3 regions of the Thauera sp. 63 genome follow, and region 1 is predicted to be linked to each of the others. Evidence: predicted binding sites of a transcription regulator. Region 1 holds the regulator's gene; each other region holds the start of a gene.
The links. The regulator sigma-54, encoded in region 1, starts transcription at its own class of promoters, with help from an activator protein. The targets are predictions, from matches to a motif close to TGGCACGCTTNCTGCTNA.
Positions count from the first base shown of each region.

Region 2: a site for sigma-54 is predicted at 3,492-3,509, ahead of flgG (flagellar basal-body rod protein FlgG). Genes of this name have one in related genera too.
Region 3: a site for sigma-54 is predicted at 6,179-6,196, ahead of C664_RS02380 (phenol hydroxylase subunit). Genes of this name have one in related genera too.

Region 1 is NZ_AMXC01000011.1:23,519-30,837, reverse strand. Features, by position in the region: gene ubiT (ubiquinone anaerobic biosynthesis accessory factor UbiT) at 1-123, shown strand, start outside; gene thiL (thiamine-phosphate kinase) at 278-1,237, shown strand; gene C664_RS11365 (phosphatidylglycerophosphatase A family protein) at 1,313-1,795, shown strand; gene C664_RS11360 (CinA family protein) at 1,815-2,300, shown strand; gene recA (recombinase RecA) at 2,434-3,468, shown strand; gene recX (recombination regulator RecX) at 3,481-3,930, shown strand; gene lptB (LPS export ABC transporter ATP-binding protein) at 3,917-4,639, shown strand; gene C664_RS11340 (RNA polymerase factor sigma-54) at 4,647-6,107, shown strand; gene hpf (ribosome hibernation-promoting factor, HPF/YfiA family) at 6,125-6,448, shown strand; gene ptsN (PTS IIA-like nitrogen regulatory protein PtsN) at 6,585-7,070, shown strand; gene hprK (HPr(Ser) kinase/phosphatase) at 7,039-7,319, shown strand, end outside.
Region 2 is NZ_AMXC01000029.1:11,343-18,661, reverse strand. Features, by position in the region: gene flgB (flagellar basal body rod protein FlgB) at 1-285, shown strand, start outside; gene flgC (flagellar basal body rod protein FlgC) at 297-701, shown strand; gene C664_RS16720 (flagellar hook assembly protein FlgD) at 741-1,409, shown strand; gene flgE (flagellar hook protein FlgE) at 1,425-2,687, shown strand; gene flgF (flagellar basal-body rod protein FlgF) at 2,731-3,465, shown strand; gene flgG (flagellar basal-body rod protein FlgG) at 3,630-4,412, shown strand; gene C664_RS16700 (flagellar basal body L-ring protein FlgH) at 4,421-5,098, shown strand; gene C664_RS16695 (flagellar basal body P-ring protein FlgI) at 5,111-6,238, shown strand; gene flgJ (flagellar assembly peptidoglycan hydrolase FlgJ) at 6,249-7,283, shown strand.
Region 3 is NZ_AMXC01000002.1:50,183-57,501, reverse strand. Features, by position in the region: gene C664_RS02415 (FCD domain-containing protein) at 1-378, shown strand, start outside; gene C664_RS02410 (catechol 2,3-dioxygenase) at 419-1,348, opposite strand; gene C664_RS02405 (NADH:ubiquinone reductase (Na(+)-transporting) subunit F) at 1,453-2,508, opposite strand; gene C664_RS02400 (phenol hydroxylase subunit P4) at 2,588-2,947, opposite strand; gene C664_RS02395 (aromatic/alkene/methane monooxygenase hydroxylase/oxygenase subunit alpha) at 2,984-4,537, opposite strand; gene C664_RS02390 (MmoB/DmpM family protein) at 4,558-4,827, opposite strand; gene C664_RS02385 (aromatic/alkene monooxygenase hydroxylase subunit beta) at 4,840-5,835, opposite strand; gene C664_RS02380 (phenol hydroxylase subunit) at 5,867-6,130, opposite strand; gene C664_RS02375 (2Fe-2S iron-sulfur cluster binding domain-containing protein) at 6,421-6,741, opposite strand; gene C664_RS02370 (sigma-54-dependent Fis family transcriptional regulator) at 7,017-7,319, shown strand, end outside.

The DNA of each region.
Region 1 (7,319 bases):
CTGTTCTTCAGCCGTCGCCTGCGGATGGAAGGCGACACCGACCTCGGCTTGCTGGTCAAGAACACGCTCGACGCGGTCGACTGGGACGCACTGAAGGCCCGCCTCACCGGCCGCCGCGGCTGAGACCTCCGACACGTCCGACCTCAGGCATCCGCCCGGCTCGCGCACCCGGACGGAGGTGCGGAGCCTGACGGCCGGCGGCGTGACCTGCGCCACCCGCACGCGCCATCTGCGTTAAGCTTGCACCCCCTCGATACCGTGCCGGCCCCGACGCGCGATGCCTTCCGAATTCGACCTGATCCGGCGTCATTTCAGCCGGCCCCCGCGACATACCGACCTCGCTGTCGGGGACGATGCCGCGCTGCTGAGCCCACGCGCCGGCATGCAGCTGGCGGTCTCGACCGACATGCTGGTCAGCGGCACCCACTTCTTTGCCGACACCGATCCGGAAGATCTCGGCTGGAAGACACTCGCGGTCAACGTCTCCGACCTGGCGGCGATGGGGGCTGAGCCGCGCTGGGCCTTCCTCGCCCTTGCCCTGCCGGCAGCCGACGACGCCTGGATCGCGGCCTTCGCGCGCGGCCTGTTCGCCTGCGCCGACGCCTACGGCGTAGACCTTGCAGGTGGCGACACCACCCGCGGCCCGCTGAACCTGTCGGTCACCATCATCGGCGAGGTCCCCGCAGGAAAGGCGATCACCCGTGCCGGCGCCCGCGCCGGAGACGAGCTGTGGATCTCGGGCCAGCCCGGACTGGCCGCCCTTGGACTGGCTGAGCTGCGCGGCGAGGTCGCACTGGACGCGGCCGGGCGCACCCGCTGCGTGGGCGCCCTGCAGCGTCCGCTGCCGCGCGTCGAACTGGGCCTGCAACTGCGGGGGCTGGCGACGGCGATGCTCGACGTGTCCGACGGCCTGCTCGGCGATCTCGCCCACATTCTGGAGCGTTCCGGGGTTGGCGCCATCGTGGAGGCCAACGCCCTGCCGCTCTGCGCGCTGCGCGCGACCGGCGCGGACGCGGCGACGGCCAGACGCTGCCTGCTGTCCGGCGGTGACGACTACGAGCTGCTGTTCACCGCACCGGTCGGCGCACGCCCGGCGCTACTCGAACTGTCCACCAGACTGGGTCTGCCGCTGCACCGCATCGGCCAGATCACCGGCCAGGCAGGCGACTGCCTGCTGCGCGAATCCGACGGCATACTGGCTCCCGCCAGCGCCTCGGGCTACGATCATTTCGCCTGAGTAGTCATTTCGCCTGAGCGTGCACACACGAGCCGCCACGCCCACATACCGCAGAACCCCGATCAGGACCCTTCAATGCGCCCAACCCCGCGCCTGCTGCTGAGCCACCCGACCCACTTCATCTCCCTCGGCTTCGGTGCCGGACTGTCGCCGTGGGCGCCGGGTACGGTCGGCACCTTGCTGGCGTGGGCGCTGTACCCGTTGATCCGCACCCCGCTGTCGGAATTCGTCTTCCTCGCCCTGCTCGCCAGCCTGTTCGTTGCCGGGGTGATCGCCGCCGAACGGACCGGACAGGCACTGGGCGTGCCGGACCATGGCGGCATCGTATGGGACGAGATGGTCGCCACCTGGCTGGTGCTCGCATTCGCCCCCAAGACGCTGCTGTGGCAGGCCATCGCAGTGGCGCTGTTCCGCTTCTTCGACATCGTCAAGCCGCCGCCGGTACGCTGGGCGGACCGCAGCTTCAAAGGCGGCTTCGGAGTCATGTTCGACGACCTCGTTGCGGCGGGCTACACCTTGCTGGCGCTGGCGGTACTGGTCACACTGTTCGGCATCTGATCCGAAGGGGAGGAGAGGCATGGACACCGAGCTCGACGCGCTCTCGGTCGCGGTCGGCGAGGCGCTGGCCGCGCGCGGCTGGATGCTGGCCACCGCGGAGTCCTGCACCGGCGGCTGGATCGCACAGGTCGTCACCGCCACCAGCGGCAGTTCGGCCTGGTTCGACCGCGGCTTCGTCACCTACTCGAATGCGGCCAAGACCGACATGCTCGGCGTCTCTGCGCACACCCTCGACAGCCACGGCGCGGTGAGCGAGGCCACGGTCGCCGAAATGGCGGAGGGCGCCCTGGCGCGCAGCACCGCGGACCTTGCCGTCGCGGTATCCGGCGTCGCCGGCCCGACCGGCGGCAGCGCGCAGAAACCCGTCGGCATGGTGTGCGTGGCCTGGGCGCAACGCAGGGTGCCGACACGGGTCCGTACGCTTCAGCTGCCCGGCGATCGCACGGCCGTGCGCCGTCAGACCGTGATCCACGCGCTCAGCGAAGTGATCGAACTCGCTCGCTGAAGCGGCTGGCGGGCGCCGACCCGCGGCATTGCTGTATTCATTTACAGGTCTTACACTGTCGCCGTCAGAGATGCCCGACACCATCACAGCAAGCTCTGTGCCATAATTCGCCAATCACTCAGGAACGACTTTCATGGACGACAACAAGGCCAAGGCGCTCGCCGCTGCGCTCTCGCAGATCGAAAAGCAGTTCGGCAAGGGTTCGATCATGCGCATGGGCGACGGCAACGTCGAACGCGACATCCAGACCGTGTCCACCGGCTCGCTCGGGCTCGACATCGCACTCGGCCTCGGCGGCCTGCCGCGCGGTCGTGTGGTCGAGATCTACGGCCCGGAGTCATCCGGCAAGACCACGCTGACGCTGCAGGTCATCGCCGAGATGCAGAAGCTCGGCGGCACCGCCGCGTTCATCGACGCCGAACATGCACTCGACGTCGGCTATGCCGAGAAGCTCGGCGTCAACATCCAGGACCTGCTGATCTCCCAGCCCGACACCGGCGAACAGGCGCTCGAGATCGCCGACATGCTGGTGCGCTCGGGCGGCGTGGACGTGGTCGTGGTCGACTCGGTCGCCGCACTGACGCCCAAGGCCGAAATCGAAGGCGAGATGGGCGACCAGCTCCCCGGCCTGCAGGCCCGCCTGATGTCGCAGGCGCTGCGCAAGCTCACCGCCAACATCAAGCGCACCAACACGCTGGTCATCTTCATCAACCAGATCCGCATGAAGATCGGCGTGATGTTCGGCAGCCCGGAGACCACCACCGGCGGCAACGCGCTCAAGTTCTACGCCTCGGTGCGCATGGACATCCGCCGCACCGGCACGATCAAGAAGGGCGACGAGGTCGTCGGGTCCGAGACCCGCGTCAAGGTGGTGAAGAACAAGGTCTCGCCCCCGTTCAAGGAAGCGCACTTCGACATCCTGTACGGCGAGGGCATCTCGCGCGAAGGCGAGATCATCGATCTCGGCGTCGACCACAAGATCGTCGACAAGTCCGGCGCCTGGTACGCCTACAAGGGCGACAAGATCGGCCAGGGCAAGGACAACTCGCGCGAGTTCCTGCGCAACAACCCTGCGCTGGCGCGCGAGATCGAGAACAGGGTCCGCGTCGCGGTCGGTCTGCCTGAAATGCCGCCGGCGACGCCCGCTGCGGCAGCCGCCGAGGCCTGAGCGCCCGACGCCATGGCCGAGCCCAGCCTGCGCGAGCGCGCCCTTCGCCACCTCGCCCGCCGCGATCATTCGCGCGCCGAGCTGGCGCGCAAGCTCGCCGCGCATGGCGAGGCCGACGAGGTCGAGGTCGTCATCGCACGCATGGGCGAACTCGGGTTGCAGTCCGACAGCCGCTTCGCGGAAGCCTTCGTGCGCGGCAAGGCCGCGCGTTTTGGCGCGAGCCGGCTGCGCAACGAGCTGGCCCGTCGCGGTATCGAGCGCGAACTGATCGACGAGGCCATCGCCGGCGAATGTACCGAGTCCGAGATCGAGCGTGCCCGCAGCGTGCTGCATGGCCGCTTCCGCGAGCCGCCGACCGACCCCCGCGAGTGGGCCCGGCAGGCGCGCTTCCTGCAAACCCGCGGCTTTGCGCCCGACCTGATCCGCAAGCTGCTGAAAGAGCCCTACGATGAGTCTGCTTAAGGTCGCCGGTCTGCAGAAGCGCTACAAGGCGCGCACGGTGGTGCACGACGTCGGCTTCGAGGTCGGCTCGGGCGAGGTCGTCGGCCTGCTCGGCCCCAACGGGGCGGGCAAGACCACCTGCTTCTACATGATCGTCGGCCTGGTGCGTGCCGACGGTGGCCAGATCGGGCTGGACGGCAAGGATCTCACCCACCTGCCGATTCACGCCCGTGCCCGCCTCGGCCTGTCCTACCTGCCGCAGGAAATGAGCGTGTTCCGCAAGCTCACGGTGGCCGAGAACATCCGCGCGGTGCTCGAACTGCAGGGGCTGGAGTCACGCCAGATCGACGAGCGCCTGCAGGAACTGCTCGAGGAACTGGGCATCACCCACCTGCGCGACAACACCGCGATCTCCCTGTCGGGTGGCGAACGCCGCCGCTGCGAGATCGCCCGCGCGCTCGCCACCGATCCGCGCCTGATCCTGCTCGACGAGCCTTTCGCCGGCGTCGACCCGATCGCCGTGATCGATATCCAGAAGATCATCCGCTTCCTCAAGGAACGCGGCATCGGCGTGCTCATCACCGACCACAACGTGCGCGAGACGCTTGGCATCTGCGATCGCGCCTATATCATCAGCGAGGGTCGCGTGCTCGCCAGCGGCCAGCCTGACGAGATCATCGCCAACGAGAAGGTGCGCCAGGTCTACCTCGGCGAACATTTCCGCCTCTAGCGCCCGAATGAAACCCAGCCTCCAGCTCAAGCTCTCGCAGCACCTCACGCTGACGCCTCAGCTGCAGCAGTCGATCAAGCTGCTGCAGCTGTCCACGCTCGAGCTGAACCAGGAGATCGAGCGCTTCCTGCTCGAGAACCCGATGCTCGAGCGCGAGGAGATCGACGACTTCGTGCCGCAGCCCGGTCTCGCCACCAGCACCCCGCCTGCCGAACGTGAGCGCGAGCGCGAACGCGAAACCAGCGCCGAGGCCACCAGCGACGGCGAAGCAGGAAAGGCGAACGATCGCGAGGACAACGAGGAAGGCATCGACTGGTCCAACGTCGGCAGTGGCGCCCAGGCCAAGCGCGACGATGACGACGACACCGACTTCCAGGAGTTCCAGGCGGCCGAGCTGTCGCTTCGCGACCACCTCGACGAGCAGGTCGCGCTGTCGCCGCTCTCCGACCGCGACCGCGCGCTGGTGCGCTTCATCATCGAGGCGCTGGACGACGACGGCTACCTGCACCAGCCGCTCGAGGAGTTGCTCGAGTTGCTGCCACCCGAGCTCGACATCGACCTCGACGAGCTTTCCATCGCGCTGCGCCACGTACAGCACCTCGACCCTGCCGGCATCGGCGCACGCAGCCCGCAGGAATGCCTGTCGCTGCAGCTGCGAGCGATGCCCGAGACGCCGACGCAGATGCTCGCGCTCGAGATCGTTGACCAGCATCTCGAACTGCTCGCCGAGCGCAACTTCGCGCGCCTCAAGAAACACACCGGTTGCGACGACGACCAGCTGCGCGCTGCCCACGCTCTGATCTGCAGCCTCGACCCGCATCCGGGCTCGCGCCACTCCGTCTCCGAGACGCGCTACGTGCTGCCTGACGTCATCGTGCGCAAGATCCGCGGACGCTGGACCGTCAGCCTCAACCAGGACGCGATGCCGCGCCTGCGCGTCAACCGGCTCTACGCCAGCCTGCTGCAGCAGAACCGCGGCCAGGGCGGCGGCCTGACCGGCCAGTTACAGGAAGCACGCTGGCTGATCAAGAACGTCCAGCAGCGTTTCGACACCATCCTGCGGGTCTCCCAAGCCATCGTTGACCAGCAGCGGCAGTTCTTCGATCATGGAGACGTGGCGATGCGGCCACTCACTCTCCGGGAGATCGCGGACCAGCTCGAACTGCACGAATCCACCGTTTCGCGCGTCACGACGCAGAAATACATGGCGACGCCGCGCGGTGTGTTCGAACTCAAGTATTTCTTCGGCAGCCACGTCTCCACCGACACTGGCGGAGCGGCCTCTTCCACGGCGATTCGGGCGCTGATTCGTCAACTGGTGGACGCCGAGGACAGCAAGAAGCCGCTGTCCGACGCAAGGATTGCAGAAGTTTTGGGCCAGCAGGGTATCGTGGTCGCACGACGCACCATCGCGAAGTACCGCGAATCACTGAATATCCCGCCGGTCAGTCTGCGCAAATCGATCTGACAACAACAGGAGTTACCATGAATCTCAACATCACCGGGCGCCACGTCGAGGTCACCCCGGCCATCCGTGACTACGTGAGCACCAAGCTTGACCGCGTCATCCGCCACTTCGACAACGTCACCAGCGTGGCGGTGATCCTCTCCGTCGAAAAGCTGAAGCAGAAGGCCGAAGTCACGCTGCACGTGCGCGGCAAGGATCTCTTCGTCGAAAGCGACGACGCAGACATGTACGCCGCCATCGACTCGATGGCTGACAAGCTCGATCGTCAGGTGCAGAAATACAAGCAGAAGATGGCCGACCACAACCACGAAGCCCTGAAGCATCAGGAGCCGGAAGCCTGATTGCCAGGTTGCGGTTTTATGTCCGGGGTGTGGGTATAATGCGCGCGTTTTCAAGACGCGGCTTCAACGCATCCCGGTCCGTCCGATCGCCCAGCGCGGCGCCAGCGGCAACGGCGCTGCGCAAGCTCCACTGCGAATGAGCCTGATACCTCAACTCCTGCCACTGTCCAATGTGGTGGTCGATCTCGATGCAAGCAGCAAGAAGCGTGTCTTCGAACAGGCGGGGCTGCTTTTCGAGAACAACCAGGGCATCGCCCGCATTCTGGTGTTCGACAGCCTGTTCGCTCGAGAACGGCTGGGCTCCACAGGCCTCGGCCAGGGCATCGCCATCCCGCATGGCCGCATCAAGGGCCTGAAGGAAGCGGCCGGCGCCTTCCTGCGCCTGGCTGCCCCGGTGCAGTTCGATGCGCCCGATGGCCGCCCGGTGAATCTCCTGTTCGTGCTGCTGGTGCCCGAGCAAGCCAACGAGACCCACCTGCAGCTCCTGTCCGAGCTCGCGCAGATGTTCAGCGACCGCGCCTTCCGCGAGGCACTGCTGAACGCGCCCGACGCCGAACACATCCACCAGATGTTCCTCGACTGGGGTACCGATGCGGCAGACAAGCGTCGCGAGGCTGTTTGAGGCCCAGCGCGAGCGCCTTGAACTCACCCACGTCAGCGGACGTCTCGACGCCACGCTGGCCGTCGCTGAAGAGCGTATCTGGCCGGCCGACCTCGTCGGCCACCTCAACCTGATCCACCCCACGCGCCTGCAGATCATTGGCGCCGCCGAGCTGGCCTGGGCACGGCGCCAGACGACCGACAAGGTCGCCCATCACCTCAACGAGATCCTGTCGACCCGGCCACCGGCCATCATCATCGCCGACGGCTG
Region 2 (7,319 bases), on a different contig from region 1:
GACATCGACTTTCGCAGCGCGCTGCAGAACGCGATCGGGAAGGGGGGGCAGTCGGGTGTCGCGCTCGACACCACGCACCAGGCGCACATCGCCGCCGGCGGTAGCGCGGGCGCCGGCAGCTTCGTCAAGTACCGCAACGAATACCAGTCCGCGGTCGACGGCAACACGGTCAACATGGACGTCGAGCGTGCGGCCTTCGCCGAGAATGCGCTGCGCTACGAGGCGAGCGTCACTTTCATCAGCGGCATGATCCGCTCGATGAACACGGCGCTCACCGGTCAGTAAGGGGTTCCATCATGAGCATGCTCAACGTCTTCCAGATCGCTGGCTCCGCGCTCAACGCGCAGTCGCTGCGACTCAACACCACGGCCTCCAACCTCGCCAACGCCGACAGCGTGACCACGGAAACGGGCGAGCCTTACCGCGCCAAGCAGGTCGTGTTCGCCGCCCGCCAGGTGGCCGGGCCCGCGGCCGTGGGCGTGCAGGTGACGCAGGTCGTCGAGAGCGCTGCGCCGATGCGTCTCGTCTATGAGCCGAACAATCCCGCGGCCAATGCCGAGGGCTACGTCGAGATGCCCAACGTCAACGTTGCCGAAGAGATGGTGAACATGATCTCCGCGTCGCGCTCCTACCAGAACAACGCCGAGATCATGAACACGGCACGGACCTTGCTACAAAGGACATTGCAGATCGGACAGTAAGCGCCGTCCGGCAAACGATGCCGCTAGCAGGAGAAATCCATGACCACCGTGTCGAACAATCAGACAGCGAAGAGCGTGCTGGCCAGCCTGGCCCGCAGCGAACCTGTCCAGAAGGCAGAAGAGGACATGCAGGGCCGGTTCCTGAAGCTGCTGACCACGCAGCTCCAGAACCAGGACCCCATGAACCCGATGGAGAACGCGGAGATGACCTCCCAGCTCGCGCAGATGAGCACGGTGGATGGCATCGAGCGTCTCAACAAGATGGTCCAGTCCTTCTTCGACTCCCAGGCGTCGGCCGAGGGGCTGAATGCGGCGGCGCTGCTCGGGCGCGGCGTGCTGGTGGAAGGCTCGCGCCTGGCGCTGACCGAAGCGGGTGCCATCGGCGGTTTCGAGATCGATACCCCGGCCGACAGCGTGACGCTGTCAGTGCGCGACAGCTCGGGTCTGGTCGTGAAGCAGATGGTGTTCAACGACGTCGATGCGGGCAGCCACAACTTCGTATGGGACGGCACCGCCGAGGATGGCTCGCGTGCGGCCGACGGCATCTACACCCTGTCCCTGTCGGCGACGCTTGGCGAAGAGGCGGTGGGCGGACGGACGCTGCAGTTCGGTCCGGTCACCAGCATCGTCCGTGGTGCCAGCGGCACCGATCTCCAGGTGGGCGACCTCGGCGTGTTCAAGGTCGACGACGTCAAGCAGATTCTCTGATCCGGAGCCCCGATCATGGCATTCCAGCAGGGCCTCAGCGGCCTGAACTCTTCCTCCAAGGCGCTCGACGTCATCTCCAACAACGTCGCCAACGCCAGCACCGTGGGTTTCAAGAACTCCGGCACGGTGTTCGCCGACGCCTACGCGTCTTCGCTCACCGGCGCGGTGTCCAAGGTGCAGATCGGCATCGGCAGCGCGGTGCAGGCCGTGCGCCAGTCCTTCACCCAGGGCAACATCACCACCACCAGCAATCCGCTGGACATGGCGATCAACGGCAATGGCTTCTTCGAGGTCGAGTTGCAGAGCGGTGGTTTCGCACTGACGCGCAACGGCCAGTTCAACATCGACAAGCAGGGCTACATCGTCACCCCGCTCGGCGACCGCCTGATGGGCTATCAGGTCGAGGATCCGATTTCGGGTGACGTCCGTGCGCCTGCCACCGTCACGGCGGATTCGTTCCGCACGATGGTGATTCCGTCCACCGGTGTCGGCGCGGCGGCCACCACCGAAGTCGGTTTGAGCCTGAACCTCAGCGCGGATGTGGAGACGATCGACGGGGCCACGACGCCGCTCGACCCGAATGATCCGGAGACCTATTCCTACTCGACCGCGCTGAAGATCTTCGACTCCCTTGGCAAGGAGCACTCGCTGTCCCTGTACTTCGTCCGTCGCACCGATGTCGTAAACAGCACCTGGGACGTCTACACCGTTCTGGACAACGACACGGCGACGCTACCGGCCACGCCGAACGCGACGCTGAACTTCGACGGTCTTGGAAAGCTCGTGCCGCCGAGTGACTTCGTGCTGACCTCCAATCTCGGGCCGGACGCCGATCCGAGCGTGATCAATGTCGACATGTCGATGATCACCCAGTTCGGCGGCAAGTCCACGCCGCGCGAACTGACCCAGAACGGCTCCGCCCCGGGCGAGATCGCCGGCCTGTCGATCAGTCGCAACGGCACCGTCCAGGCGCGCTACACCAACGGCATCACCAAGGACATCGGCATCGTCAACCTGACGACCGTGCGCAACAACAACGGCCTGTCGCCCATCGGCAACAACTACTGGGTCGAGACGCCGGAATCGGGTGGTTTCGCCCGCGGCGAACCGGGTAACGGGCTCAACGGCGTCATCTCCGCAGGCCAGGTCGAGGAATCCAACGTCGACCTGACCCAGGAGCTGGTGCAGATGATCATCCAGCAGCGCAACTACCAGGCCAACGCGCAATCGATCCGCACGCAGGACCAGATCCTGCAGACGCTGGTCAACCTGCGCTGATGACTGAACAGGCTGCGGGCCGACAGGAAGAGGGGAGTCGAACATGGATCGCCTGATCTACACCGCGATGACCGGTGCCAAGGGCACGATGGACCAGCAGGCGGCGGTGTCGAACAACATCGCCAACGCCGCCTCGACCGGTTTCCGCTCGCAACTGCACAAGCTGCGTGCGGTGGAAATCCAGACCGAAGCCCTGCGCACGCGCTCGTTCGCCGTCGATGCCAGCGTCGCCAACGACTTCACACCGGGGCCGATCCAGTACACCGGTCGGCCCTACGACGTCGCGCTGGAAGGCAAGGGCTGGCTCGCGGTGCAGCGGCCGGACGGCAGTGAGGCCTACACCCGCAACGGCAGCCTGATGCTGAGCCCGGCCGGCATCCTGCAGACCCGCGAGGGGCAGCCGGTGGTCGGCGACGGCGGGCCGATCGCCCTTCCGCCCGACACCGAGATCGTCATCGGCCGCGATGGTTCGGTGTCGTCCATCGACCCGGGCACCGGCGTGGTCAACCTCGTCGCCCAGTTGAAGCTGGTGAACCCGCCCGAGACCGATCTGGTGCGCGGTGACGACGGCCTGTTCCGCCTCGCCAACGGCGCGCCGGCCCCGGCAGACCCCAACGTGCAGGTCGCCGGTGGCTACCTCGAGGGCAGCAACGTCAATGTCGCCGACCAGATGGTGCAGATGATCTCGCTCGCCCGCCAGTTCGAGATGCAGGTGCGCATGATGCAGACCGCGGAGGCCAATGACCGCGCTGCGACCCAGGTGCTGTCGTCGAACTGAACGGCCGCGATCGTCCTCCGCACGATTAGCACGGTTTTTGCGTTGTTTATCTCGGGATGGTCGAGACCGGCAAGGGCCTAGACTGATTCCATGGAAAAGCGGCAATCGCCGCCGCGTGACGGCAAAGCCTGCCGTCACGGCAACGCAGAACAGAGGACTTCATCATGATCCGCTCCCTGTGGACCGCCCGCACCGGGCTGGATGCCCAGCAGACCTCGCTGGACGTGATCTCCAACAACCTGGCCAACGTCTCCACCAACGGCTACAAGCGCCAGCGGGCGGTGTTCGAGGATCTGCTGTACCAGACGATCCGCCAGCCGGGGGCGCAGACCACGCAGCAGACCCAGGTCTCCAGCGGCCTGCAGATCGGTACCGGTGTGCGTCCGGTGGCCACCGAGCGCATCTTCACGCAGGGCAGCCTGCAGCAGACCGGCGGTGCGCTCGACGTCGCCATCCAGGGCAACGGCTTCCTGCAGATCGCGATGCCCGACGGCACCACCGCCTACACCCGCGACGGCGCGCTGCAGCTCGACAACCAGGGCAACGTCGTCACCCCGAGCGGCTATCCGCTGCTCGATGCCATCCAGATCCCGGCCGACGCCAAGTCGATCACCATCGGCAAGGACGGCACCGTGACGGTCACGCTGCCCAATCAGGTCGAGCCCCAGCCGGTCGGCCAGATCCAGGTGGCGACCTTCATCAACCCCGGTGGCCTGCAGAGCGCGGGTGAGAACCTGTTCTACGAAACCGCGTCGAGCGGCGAGGCCACGCCCACCGAAGCAGGCACCAACGGTGCCGGCGTCATCAACCAGGGCTATGTCGAGACCTCTAACGTGAACGTGGCCGAGGAACTGGTCAGCATGATCGTCACGCAGCGCGCCTACGAGCTCAACTCGCGCGCCATCTCCACGTCCGACCAGATGCTCGGGCGCCTGACCCAGCTGTGAGGCCGTTCATGAAGCCCCTGTTCGCCTCCTTCCTGCTTGTCGGCGTCGCGCTGCTGGCGGGCTGTGCCTCGATCGACACCGTGCCGCCAACGGCCGTGCATCAGCCGATGAGCGTGCGTCCCGACAGCCGCCTGCCGGCGCCTTCCGCGAATGGCGCCATCTACCAGGCCGCACTCGCGCGGCCGCTGTTCGAGGATCGCCGCGCGCGCCATGTCGGCGACATCATCACGATCAACCTCGTCGAGCGCAACACCGCGACCAAGAGCGCGAATGCCAGCGCTTCGCGCGGCTCGGAGATGACCGGCGGCATCACCGCGAGCTCGCGCCTGCCGCTGGGCGGGCTCAATGGCCTCAACATCGAAGCCGGAGCCGATTCCGAGTTCACCGGCACCGGCTCGGCCCGTGCAAACAACGCCTTCAACGGCACGATCACGGTCACGGTCATCGACGTCTATCCCAACGGCAACCTGCTGGTGTCCGGCGAGAAGATGCTCGCCATCAACCAGGGCAGCGAGTTCATCCGTTTCTCGGGTGTGATCGATCCCAATACGGTCACGTCGACCAACACCGTGCAGTCGACGCAGGTGGCGGATGCACGCATCGAATACCGCGGCGGCGGCTTCATCGACCAGTCCAACACCATGGGGTGGCTGCAGCGCTTCTTCCTCGCCATCCTGCCTTTCTGACCGAGCCTAGCCATGAACCGATTCCAATCCCTGCTGATGCGAGGCCTGGTGGCGGCGGTCGCCGCCGGCATCTTCTACTCCGCGGCGGCGGAAGCCGCTGCAGAGCGCATCAAGGACCTTGCCACCATTGCCGGCGTGCGCGAGAACCAGCTCGTCGGCTATGGCCTCGTCGTCGGCCTGGATGGCAGCGGCGACCAGACCACGCAGACGCCTTTCACCAAGCAGAGCATCGTCAACATGCTCGGCAACATGGGCGTGACCGTGCCGCAGGGCACCAACATGCAGCTGAAGAACGTCGCCGCGGTGATGGTCACCGCGAGCCTGCCGCCGTTTGCGCGGCCCGGCCAGCCGATCGACGTCACCGTGTCCTCGATCGGCAATGCCAAGAGCCTGCGTGGCGGCACGCTGGTGATGACACCGCTGAAGGGCGCAGACGGCCAGGTGTATGCGGTGGCGCAAGGCAATCTGGTGGTCGGTGGGGCCGGTGGTGCCGCGGGCGGTGCGGCGCAGACCATCAACCATCTGGCGGCAGGGCGGATTCCGGGCGGTGCGACGATCGAGCGCGGCGTTGCCGCGTCGGTGGGGCAGGGCGACTTCGTGATGGTCGAACTCAACGACGCCGACTTCAACACCGCGCGTCGCGTGGTGGACGCGATCAACGGCGTCGCACCGGGCGCGGCGCGCGCGCTGGATGCGCGCAGCATCCAGGTGCTGGCGCCGGTCGACGTCTCGCAGCGCGTGAGCTTCCTCGGCCAGCTCGAGAACCTGAAGGTGACCCCGGGCGAGCAGGTGGCCAAGGTCATCGTCAATTCGCGCACCGGTTCGGTGGTCATGAACCAGCGCGTGACATTGCAGAACGTCGCGGTGTCGCATGGCAACCTCACCGTCACCGTGAATAGCGAGACCCAGGTGAGCCAGCCCGCGCCGTTCTCGCAGGGCGTGACCGTGGCGGCGCAGAACCAGGGCCAGGTCGACATTCGCCAGGACGGTGGCAGCATCCACAACGTGCGCGCCGGCGGCAACCTCGCCGACGTGGTCAAGGCGCTCAATGCGCTTGGCGCCAAGCCGATGGACCTGGTCAGCATCCTGCAGGCGATGAAGGCGGCCGGCGCCCTGCGCGCCGAACTCGAGGTCATCTGAGGTCAGCGACATGAACGCCGGTGTCCAGCTCAACGCTTTCGATCCCAATTCGCTGCGCGACCTGCAACGGCTGGCGCGCACCGACGGCCAGTCGAACGACACCCTGCGTGCCGCCGCGAAGCAGTTCGAGGCGCTCTTCATGCAGATGGTGATGAAGTCGATGCGCGAGGCGACGCCGTCGAACAGCATGCTCGACAGTGACCAGACGCGCACATACCAGAGCCTGCTCGACCAGCAGCTCGCATTGAACCTGTCCCAGGGGCGCGGCACCGGGCTGTCCGAGACCATCTACCGCCAGCTCGGCGGTAAGGACGACAAGACCAGTGCGATCGATGCGCTGATTCCGCCGGAGCAGGGCGGTGGCGGCTTCGACCTTGCCGGCGTCACCCGCCGGCCGGCAATTTCTGCCGCGATGCAACGCGCTGCGCTTGCCGCCAGCCCGGATGCCTTGTCCGGCGCCAAGGACACGCCCGCTTTCGATGTCGGCTCCACGGTCGACAATGCCTTGCTCGAGGCACGCTTCCGCGAAGCGATCCAGAGTGCGCGCGATGCCACCGGTGCGGTGTCCTCGCAGGCCCGTAACTTCGTGACGGAGGTGTGGCCGCATGCCGTCGAGGCGAGCAAGCGCACCGGTATCCCGCCCGCCTTCATGGTGGCGCAGGCCGCACTCGAGACCGGCTGGGGCGAGAAGCAGCTGCGCCATGCCGACGGCAGCCCGAGCTACAACCTCTTCAACATCAAGGCTGGCTCGGCCTGGACCGGCAAGACGGTCGACCGGGCCGTCACCGAGTATGCCGGCGGCCGGGCCTACACCGAGCCTTCCCGCTTCCGGGCCTACACGTCCTACGCTGAGTCCTTCCGCGACTATGCCGAGCTGATGACGCGCAGCCCGCGCTACGCCGGCGTGCTCGGCCAGACGGAGGTCAGCGGCTTTGCCCGCGGCCTTCAGGACGCTGGCTATGCCACCGATCCGCACTACGCCGACAAGCTGACCCGCATCATCGGTGGCGCCACGCTGCGCAACGCCCTGGCCTCCATCGGCTGATATTGCCGCTTCAGGGGTGGCAAGCTTCTTGCTGTT
Region 3 (7,319 bases), on a different contig from region 1:
GAAGCCGCGATCGTCGCCGCCTTCCACCGCCTGTCGCGTGCCGAGCAGCGCCTGGCCGATCACGACGTCGGCACCACGCAGGAATGGGAGGTCCGCAACCGCGCCTTCCATGAAGCCCTCATCTCCGCCTCCGGCTCGCGCTGGATCCGTCATTTCCAGCACATCCTCTACCAGCAGTCCGAGCGGTACCGCCGCATCAGCCTGTTCCGACAGCCCATCGCCCGCGACATCCATGCCGAGCACCAGGCCTTGTTCGAGGCAACGCTGGCACGCGATGCGACCCGCGCCACCTCGATCCTGACAGAGCACATCCTGCGCACCCTGGATGCCGTCAGGCGCATGCCGGCAGACTTCTTCACCGGCAAGGGCAAGCACTGAGACCCGGCCACGGCAGCGAGGCTGCCGTGGCCGCTGCCGCTTACGACACCACGGTCAGGAAGCGCTCGTTGAGCTTGCGGTCGTGGTAGAAGATGCCGGCACCGACCTCGTCCCAGGTCCAGCGGATCGGCTTCCAGTCCGGGTAGCACTGATAACCGCCGCAGAAGGCTTCGAAGCGGTTGCCCGACGGGTCGAAGGCGTAGATCGTGGTGCCGCGCGTAATGCCGTGGCGGGTCGGACCGATGTCGATCGACACCCGGTTCATCGACATGATGTCGGCCGCCCGCAGCACCTTCTCCCAGCTTTCGAGCAGGAAGGAGACGTGGTGCAGCTTGCCCGGCTCGGGATGGCGGACGAAGGCGATGTCGTGCGCCTTGATCGAGCACGACAGCCAGATCGCCAGATCGCTCTTGCCGTCTTCCATGATCACGTGCTCGACGAGGTAGAAGCCGAGCACGTTCACGAAGATGTCCTGCACCTTCTCGATGTCGGGACCGTAGAGCAGGCAATGGTCGAGGCGGATCGGAGCGATGCCACGCTCGGCGTCGTCGGTCCAGGGCGGCGGATTGGTGTAGGTGTCGTCGTTGCCGTAGTCGCTCTTCTCCCAGTACAGCTCGATCAGGTGGCCGGACGGCACCTCGAAGCGCACGCGCTCGCCGGTCTTGAGCAGCTCGCCGGCCGGAATGCGCTCGGTCTTCACGCCGTAGGCCTGCAGGTCGCGGTCGAGCTTGTCGAGCGTGGCCTGGTCCGACACCTTGAAACCGAAGAAGTCGATGCCGGCGCTGTCGGCCTCGCGCAGGATCACGCTGTGGTGGTCGCGCTCGTCCCAGGCCTTGAAGTACACGCGGCCCTGGCTGTCGCGGCCGGTCTCGATCAGGCCGAGCACCTTGCCGTAGTGTTTGACCCCTTCCTCGATGTCGAGCACGCGGATCTGGGCGTGGCCCGGACGCAGAACACCAGTCATTGCCATGATTGTCTCCTCTCCATATTGATTGCCGGGGTGGATTCCCGCGGCGGTTTGAAATCGTCACGACACAGGCCGGCAGCCGGGCAGGCGCCGCCGGCCAGAGAACACTAGATGCGCTTGAACAGGGGGCTGCGGACCTGCTGGACATCGGCCGCGGAGAAGAACTTCTCCATGAAGATATCCCGCTCGAACAGGCGGCCCTGCATCAGCGCGGTGATGCAGGCGTCGATCATCAGCGGCGGGCCGCACAGGTAGGCCTTGTGTCCGCGGAAGTCATTATCGAAGTGCGCCGTCGCCGCCTCGTGGACATAGCCGCGGAAGCCGTCCCAGCCGGAGTCGGCCGGCTCGTCCGACAGCGCCGGGACATAGCTGAAGTTCGGGTACTTCGCGGCGAGCGCGAGGAACGCGTCGTGGTAATACAGCTCGCCCCGGTTGCGCTGGCCGTGCACCAAGGTCATCGGTCGCGTGTCGCCGGCTTCGAGCAGGTCGAGGATCATCGAGCGCGGGCTCGACAGCCCCGAGCCACCGGCCATGAACAGCAGCGCTTCGGGCGCCGACTTGCGCACGAAGAAGCGACCATAGGGGCCGGACAGGCGCACACGCTCGCCGACCTTGAACTGCTCGTGGATCCAGGTGGTGCCCCGCCCGCCGGGCACGATGCGGATGTTGAGCTCCACCTCGCGTCCGGTCGAAGGCGGATTCGCCAGCGAGAAGGCCCGGCTGTACTCCCCGCCTTCGAGGAAGAAGTTGATGTACTGGCCGGCCTGGAAGTGCATCGGCTCGTCGGTCTCGATGAACACCGCCTTGATCGTCGGTGTCAGCGCCTCGATGCGGGTCACGGTGCCGGGGAAGTCGCGCACCGGGATCGACTCCGCGTCCGCCTCCTCCTCGATCTCGGCCTCGATCGTCACGTCGGACTCGAGGCGCGCACAGCAGGCCAGCGTCTTGCCCTCGTCGCGCTCGAAGTCCATCAGCGCGAAACTGGACGCCTCGCCGTGGTCGACCTCGCCGTCGATCACCTGCACCTTGCAGGTGGCGCACAGGCCGTGGCAACAGGCATGGGGCAGCCAAACCCCCGCGCGCAGGGCGGCGTCGAGGATGGTCTGGCCCTCCTCCACTTCGATGGTCTGGCCGATCGGCTCAATGGTCAGTTCGTAGCTCATGATGCGTTTCCGTTCTTTTGCGTTCTCCGCCGGGCGAGGTTGGCAACCCGCCGCAGCGGGCCGCCATCCTTGCGCAGCGTCAGCTGCACGAACCCTTGATGCCGGTCAGGCCCGGCGTGCGGAAGCGGATTACGTCCTTGTGCCCGAGGCCGTTGTCGGCGAGCGACTTGTCGAAGTCGGGCGCGAACGGCTTGCCGGACTTCAGCCACTCGACCTTCGCCCAGTCGATCCGGGCAAAGTCCGGGTGGTAACCGAAGGCCGCCTTCATCGGCCCCGCAACCACGTCGCCGAAACGCATCGTCGGCGGAAAGGGGAAGCAGAACGGGGCGCAGAACAGCAGATGGTCTTCCCAGCCGATGTAGAGCAGTTGCGCGCCGTGGAACTTGTCCTGGGTGTCGGCGGGCGCGAAGTCGTACTTGGAAATGGCGACTACAGCCATGTCATGTCTCCTGATGTCTTGTCGTCGGTCGCGGGCTCAGATGTTCTTCGTCGCCTGGCCGCGCCATTCGGCGAAGTTCTTCTTGTCTTCCGAGATGTCGAAGTCGAGGTTGTCGCGACCATGCTCGAGGTTGTAGTACTTGAGCACCGCGCCAAGCGCGTCGAAGCCCTCGACCGTCGGGTCGGTGCCCTCGGGGAAGCAGTTGCCCTGGTAGATCTGGTGCACCGGCAGCCAGGCCTGGACGTACTTCTCCGGCTCGTGCTCGAAGATCGCTTTGCAGTGATCCGAGCAGAAGTGGTACTTGTCGCCCTTGTAGTCGACCTCGCGGTAGCAAATCTTGGTCGGGTCGCCGGGCTCGGTGAACAGCATGGGGATCTGGCAGGTCTGGCACAGCATGGGCAGCGTCTTGTTGTAGAAGCGGTTGCCCTTGACGGCCTGCTCGCGCCAGAACTCGTAGCGCGGACGGTAGTGCTTGTCGAAGCTCTCCGGGTACTTCGCCGACAGCCACGCCATCTCGTCCTCGTCCGGCATCCAGGTGTGGAAGTTGGCGGCGGCGGCGTAGTTGTAGAAGGTGCTCCAGGCCTGGTGCGACAGGTGGTCCTTCTCGAGCGCGATCTGCTCGGCGCACTTCGGCATCTTGATGCCATAGCGGGCGAGGTCCTTGAACAGCGCGCCGCCGTTCTCTTCGAAGTACACCTCCCAGGCTTCCTTCCAGCTCATCGTGCGCTTGGGCAGCATGTAGTCCATCATCATCGCCACCAGGGTCAGCACGCGGTAGCCGCGCCAGGTCCACTTGTCGATCCAGCGTTGCACGATGGGCACGTTGGCCGGGTCCTGCTCGAGGATGAACTTGATCACCTCGAGGCCCAGCGTCATGTGGCGGGCCTCGTCGGACTGCGCCGAGAAGCCGAAGGTCATCGTGCCCATGTCGCCGTTGTAGGCGGCGCCCGAGACGAAGGGCACGAACAGCAGGTTGGTCAGCACGTACTCGAACGAGAAGCCGATCGAGACCATGAACTCGAACGGGCCGGCGGTGATGGCATCGTCGAAGAAACTCTTCGGCACCGACAGGAACCACACGCGGTCATGCATGTGATGGAAGTCGTGCATGCCGTTGTAGTACTTGTTGTAGTTCGAGATCGCGTGCACCTGCGTCTGCGCGTGGCGGATCTCGTCGAGCGACTGCATCAGGCAGGCGACGCGCGGACCAGGGCCGGGGAAAGCCCTGCCGGCATGGGCGAAGCCGCGGTGGGCGACGTACTCGAGCGGGCTGATGCCGCTGATAAAGAGCTTGACGGTATTGATGTAGCGCGCGTCAGTGACGTTGAGGTGGCCGTTGTTCTGGTTGAAGGCGTCGATGATCGCGTACAGCTTGCGTTCCTTCTCGGCCTGGTACTTCCAGTAGGCATCCATGGTCAGGCGGAACGGGTCCTCCCACTTGTCCCAGTCGTGGATCTTGATCCCCTCGTAGGCGATGTAGGGGTAGATGTCTTCCATCTTCTGGTAGGACGGGGTCCAGTCGAGGCCCCGGGTCATCACCGAATAGCGCTCTTTCAGGCCGAGCTTCTTCTTGGCAACTTGCATGTCCATCGTCTTGTCTCCTCGGGGTCTCAGGATTTCCAGAACAGGGTGATCTCGTCGTCGGTCTGATCGAGGTTGCCCGACATGGTGATCATGTTGACCTGCAGCTCCTGCAGGTCGTACGCACGGCCGGTGATCTCCTCGATCGTCTCGCGGCGCACGACGAGGCGGCCGTCGGCGTTGATCTTCACCATCGCGGGCTGCTCGTCCACGACTGCCGAAGGGTTGTCCTGCAGGATCGCCTCGATGATCGGGCGGGTGTCTTCGTTGGTCTGCAACGCAAGAAATACGGTCGACATTGGGTGCTCCGCTCAGAGGGTGACGCCGGCCTTGGCCATGCGTGCGTTGAATTGCTGGACGGCTTCGGCGAGAACCTCGTCCGAGCGATTGCCGAGGGCGATGCGCGCCACCGGCAACAGTGCCGAGGCCGAACGATCGCGCCACTGACTCAGCCAGCGCGCCATGACCTCCTTGTTCTCGGGCGACTCGGCCGCCGCGATCTTCACCGTGGCATCGACCCATTTCCTGGTCTCGGCGAACCAGTCGGTCATGAACTGGGTGAGCATCGCCACCGCGGTGCCGCCCCGGGACGAAAGCACGTCATCGACGATGGTTTCGTACACCAGCGGATACAGCAGGCCATCGAGCGCGACGTTCTGCGCCACGAAGAGCTCCACCGGATCCTTGATCACGAAGGAATCCTCGACGTAGCGACGCAGACCCTGCCAGGTGTCGTCCTCCATCCAGGCGCGCTTGGCTTCGTCCAGGGATTCGACGTCGCCGAGCAGCAGGCCGACGCGGGTCAGGTACTGGGCGATGCCGAGTTGGTCCATCGCCTGGTAGATGTGCGGCTGCGAGAAGCCGGTGCCGTAGCTGTAGGCACAGACACTCGCGTTGTTCATGTTCGAACCCCAGGCCACGTGGCGCAGCGGCAGCAGCAGCTTCAGCACGGTATCGCGCACCGACTCGGGCAGGGTCGCAGCGAGGCCGCGGTTCTCGACGAAGTCGAAGTTGGCCTCCGCGGTGTCCTGCTGCTTGGCGCGCGCCATGGTGTAGGCGCCGTAGTAGAACTGGCGCGGATCCTTGAAGGCATACCAGTCGGCCATCCTGATGGCCGTGCGCGAGGCATCGTAGATGTCGTGCTCGGGGTCCCAGGTCGGCCGGTAATGGAAGTTGGCCGTCTGCTGCATGTCCAGCGTGCCTTCCTGGTACCGCGACGCCGGCTTGTCGCCCCCGATGCGCCGGGCGATGTTGTCGAACGTATGCCGCAGCGGCTTGATGGTGACGGTGCGCAAATCGATCTGCATGGATTCTCCTCCTTGTGCTTGTGGGTCACGCTCAGCGGAACCGCTGGTGCGTGGCTTGATGCAGGTTCCAGTTCCAATCCTCCGTCTCGCCCGCGCCGCCCTCTTCACGGGGCTCGAGGAAGGTCACGCTGTTGACCTCGCAGAACGCGGCATAGGCCTCCGCCGGAAGCAGCATCTCGGCGTAGAGTTCGGGATCGCCGATCGCGAACTCGAATTCCACGAAACCGTCGGGCCGACGCTCGATCAGGCGCACGAACTTACGGCTGAGGTCGATTTCGGGCTCTGTACGCTTCATCCCCCACTCCTTCGGTTTGATCAACACGGGCTTGCTACGGGGAAGGTATTAACAACTTCCGTGCCAATCTCAGCTAATCCTCGTATTGGCGCTATTTATCCGCATTATCGAGATTTGAACGCCACACCAGGCAGGCGCATGGTTTGATCAAATGATCCATTCATGGATTTCGTTGATTATTTGATTCACTGACTTTATTGCCCTGCACAACCGGAGCCCGAAAGCAGAACGGCCGGGGACTTGCGTCCGCCGACCCGTTCGGCACCCTGCCAGGTTGTCCGATCTACGGTTCAGTTATGCCCCTCCGCACAGACCGCCTTCGCCATCTTCCCCACCACCTTCAGGCTCAGGTCGCTGTCGGGGAACAGCTTGCATGCCAGCACCACCCCGTCCGCCTCTTCCGCTTCGGACACGCAGGCACGGCTCATCTTCCGCGTGTGGTATGCGCCGCCGGTAATCCTCACCTTGCAGACACCGCATCCGCCCCCGCGACAACCGACCGGAATCCCCTTGCGGCCAAGGGCCTCCATCGCGTGCAGCACGCTGTCCTGCTCGGCGCATGAAACCCGTTCTCCACTGTCCTCGATCGTCACCGCGAATCTCTGCCCCATCCTTACGGCCTCCTCTCTCGATGTGCCTGTCGTCGTGCGTATCACTACGCCTGTACGCGATCAGCAATTGGTCGCGCATACCGGCGATGTGGCGCACCGTTACAAGAATCGTGCCAATCGTTTATTTATCTCGAGATTCTTACTATCATCGCCAGAAGTCCCCGCTCCCTAAACAGGAGCCGCCTCGGTTAAGCTTCGACCTCAGTCCGGACAACGCCGAGGTGTCCGGGGAACGACCCGCCGCAGAGCGGAGCGACCTGACCTGGAGGAGACCCTTGGCCACTATCCATTACCCGGAGAGCGCAGATCTCCGCAGCCTGCTCCGGTTCGCTGCGGAAGACGGGCACATCTGGCTGGGAGAGCACCGTATGCTGCTCCTGCATGCCGGCGCCATGTCCGAACTGCGCAAGGAACTGATCGCTTCGGTGGGCCAGCAACAGGCACGCCGCATCCTCACGCGCATGGGCTTCGCCTCCGGCATGCGCGACGCCGAACTGGCGCGCAAGACGCGCGGCACCAGCGAACCCGCAGACGCCTTCGTGGTCGGGCCACAACTGCACATGCTCGAGGACTGTGCG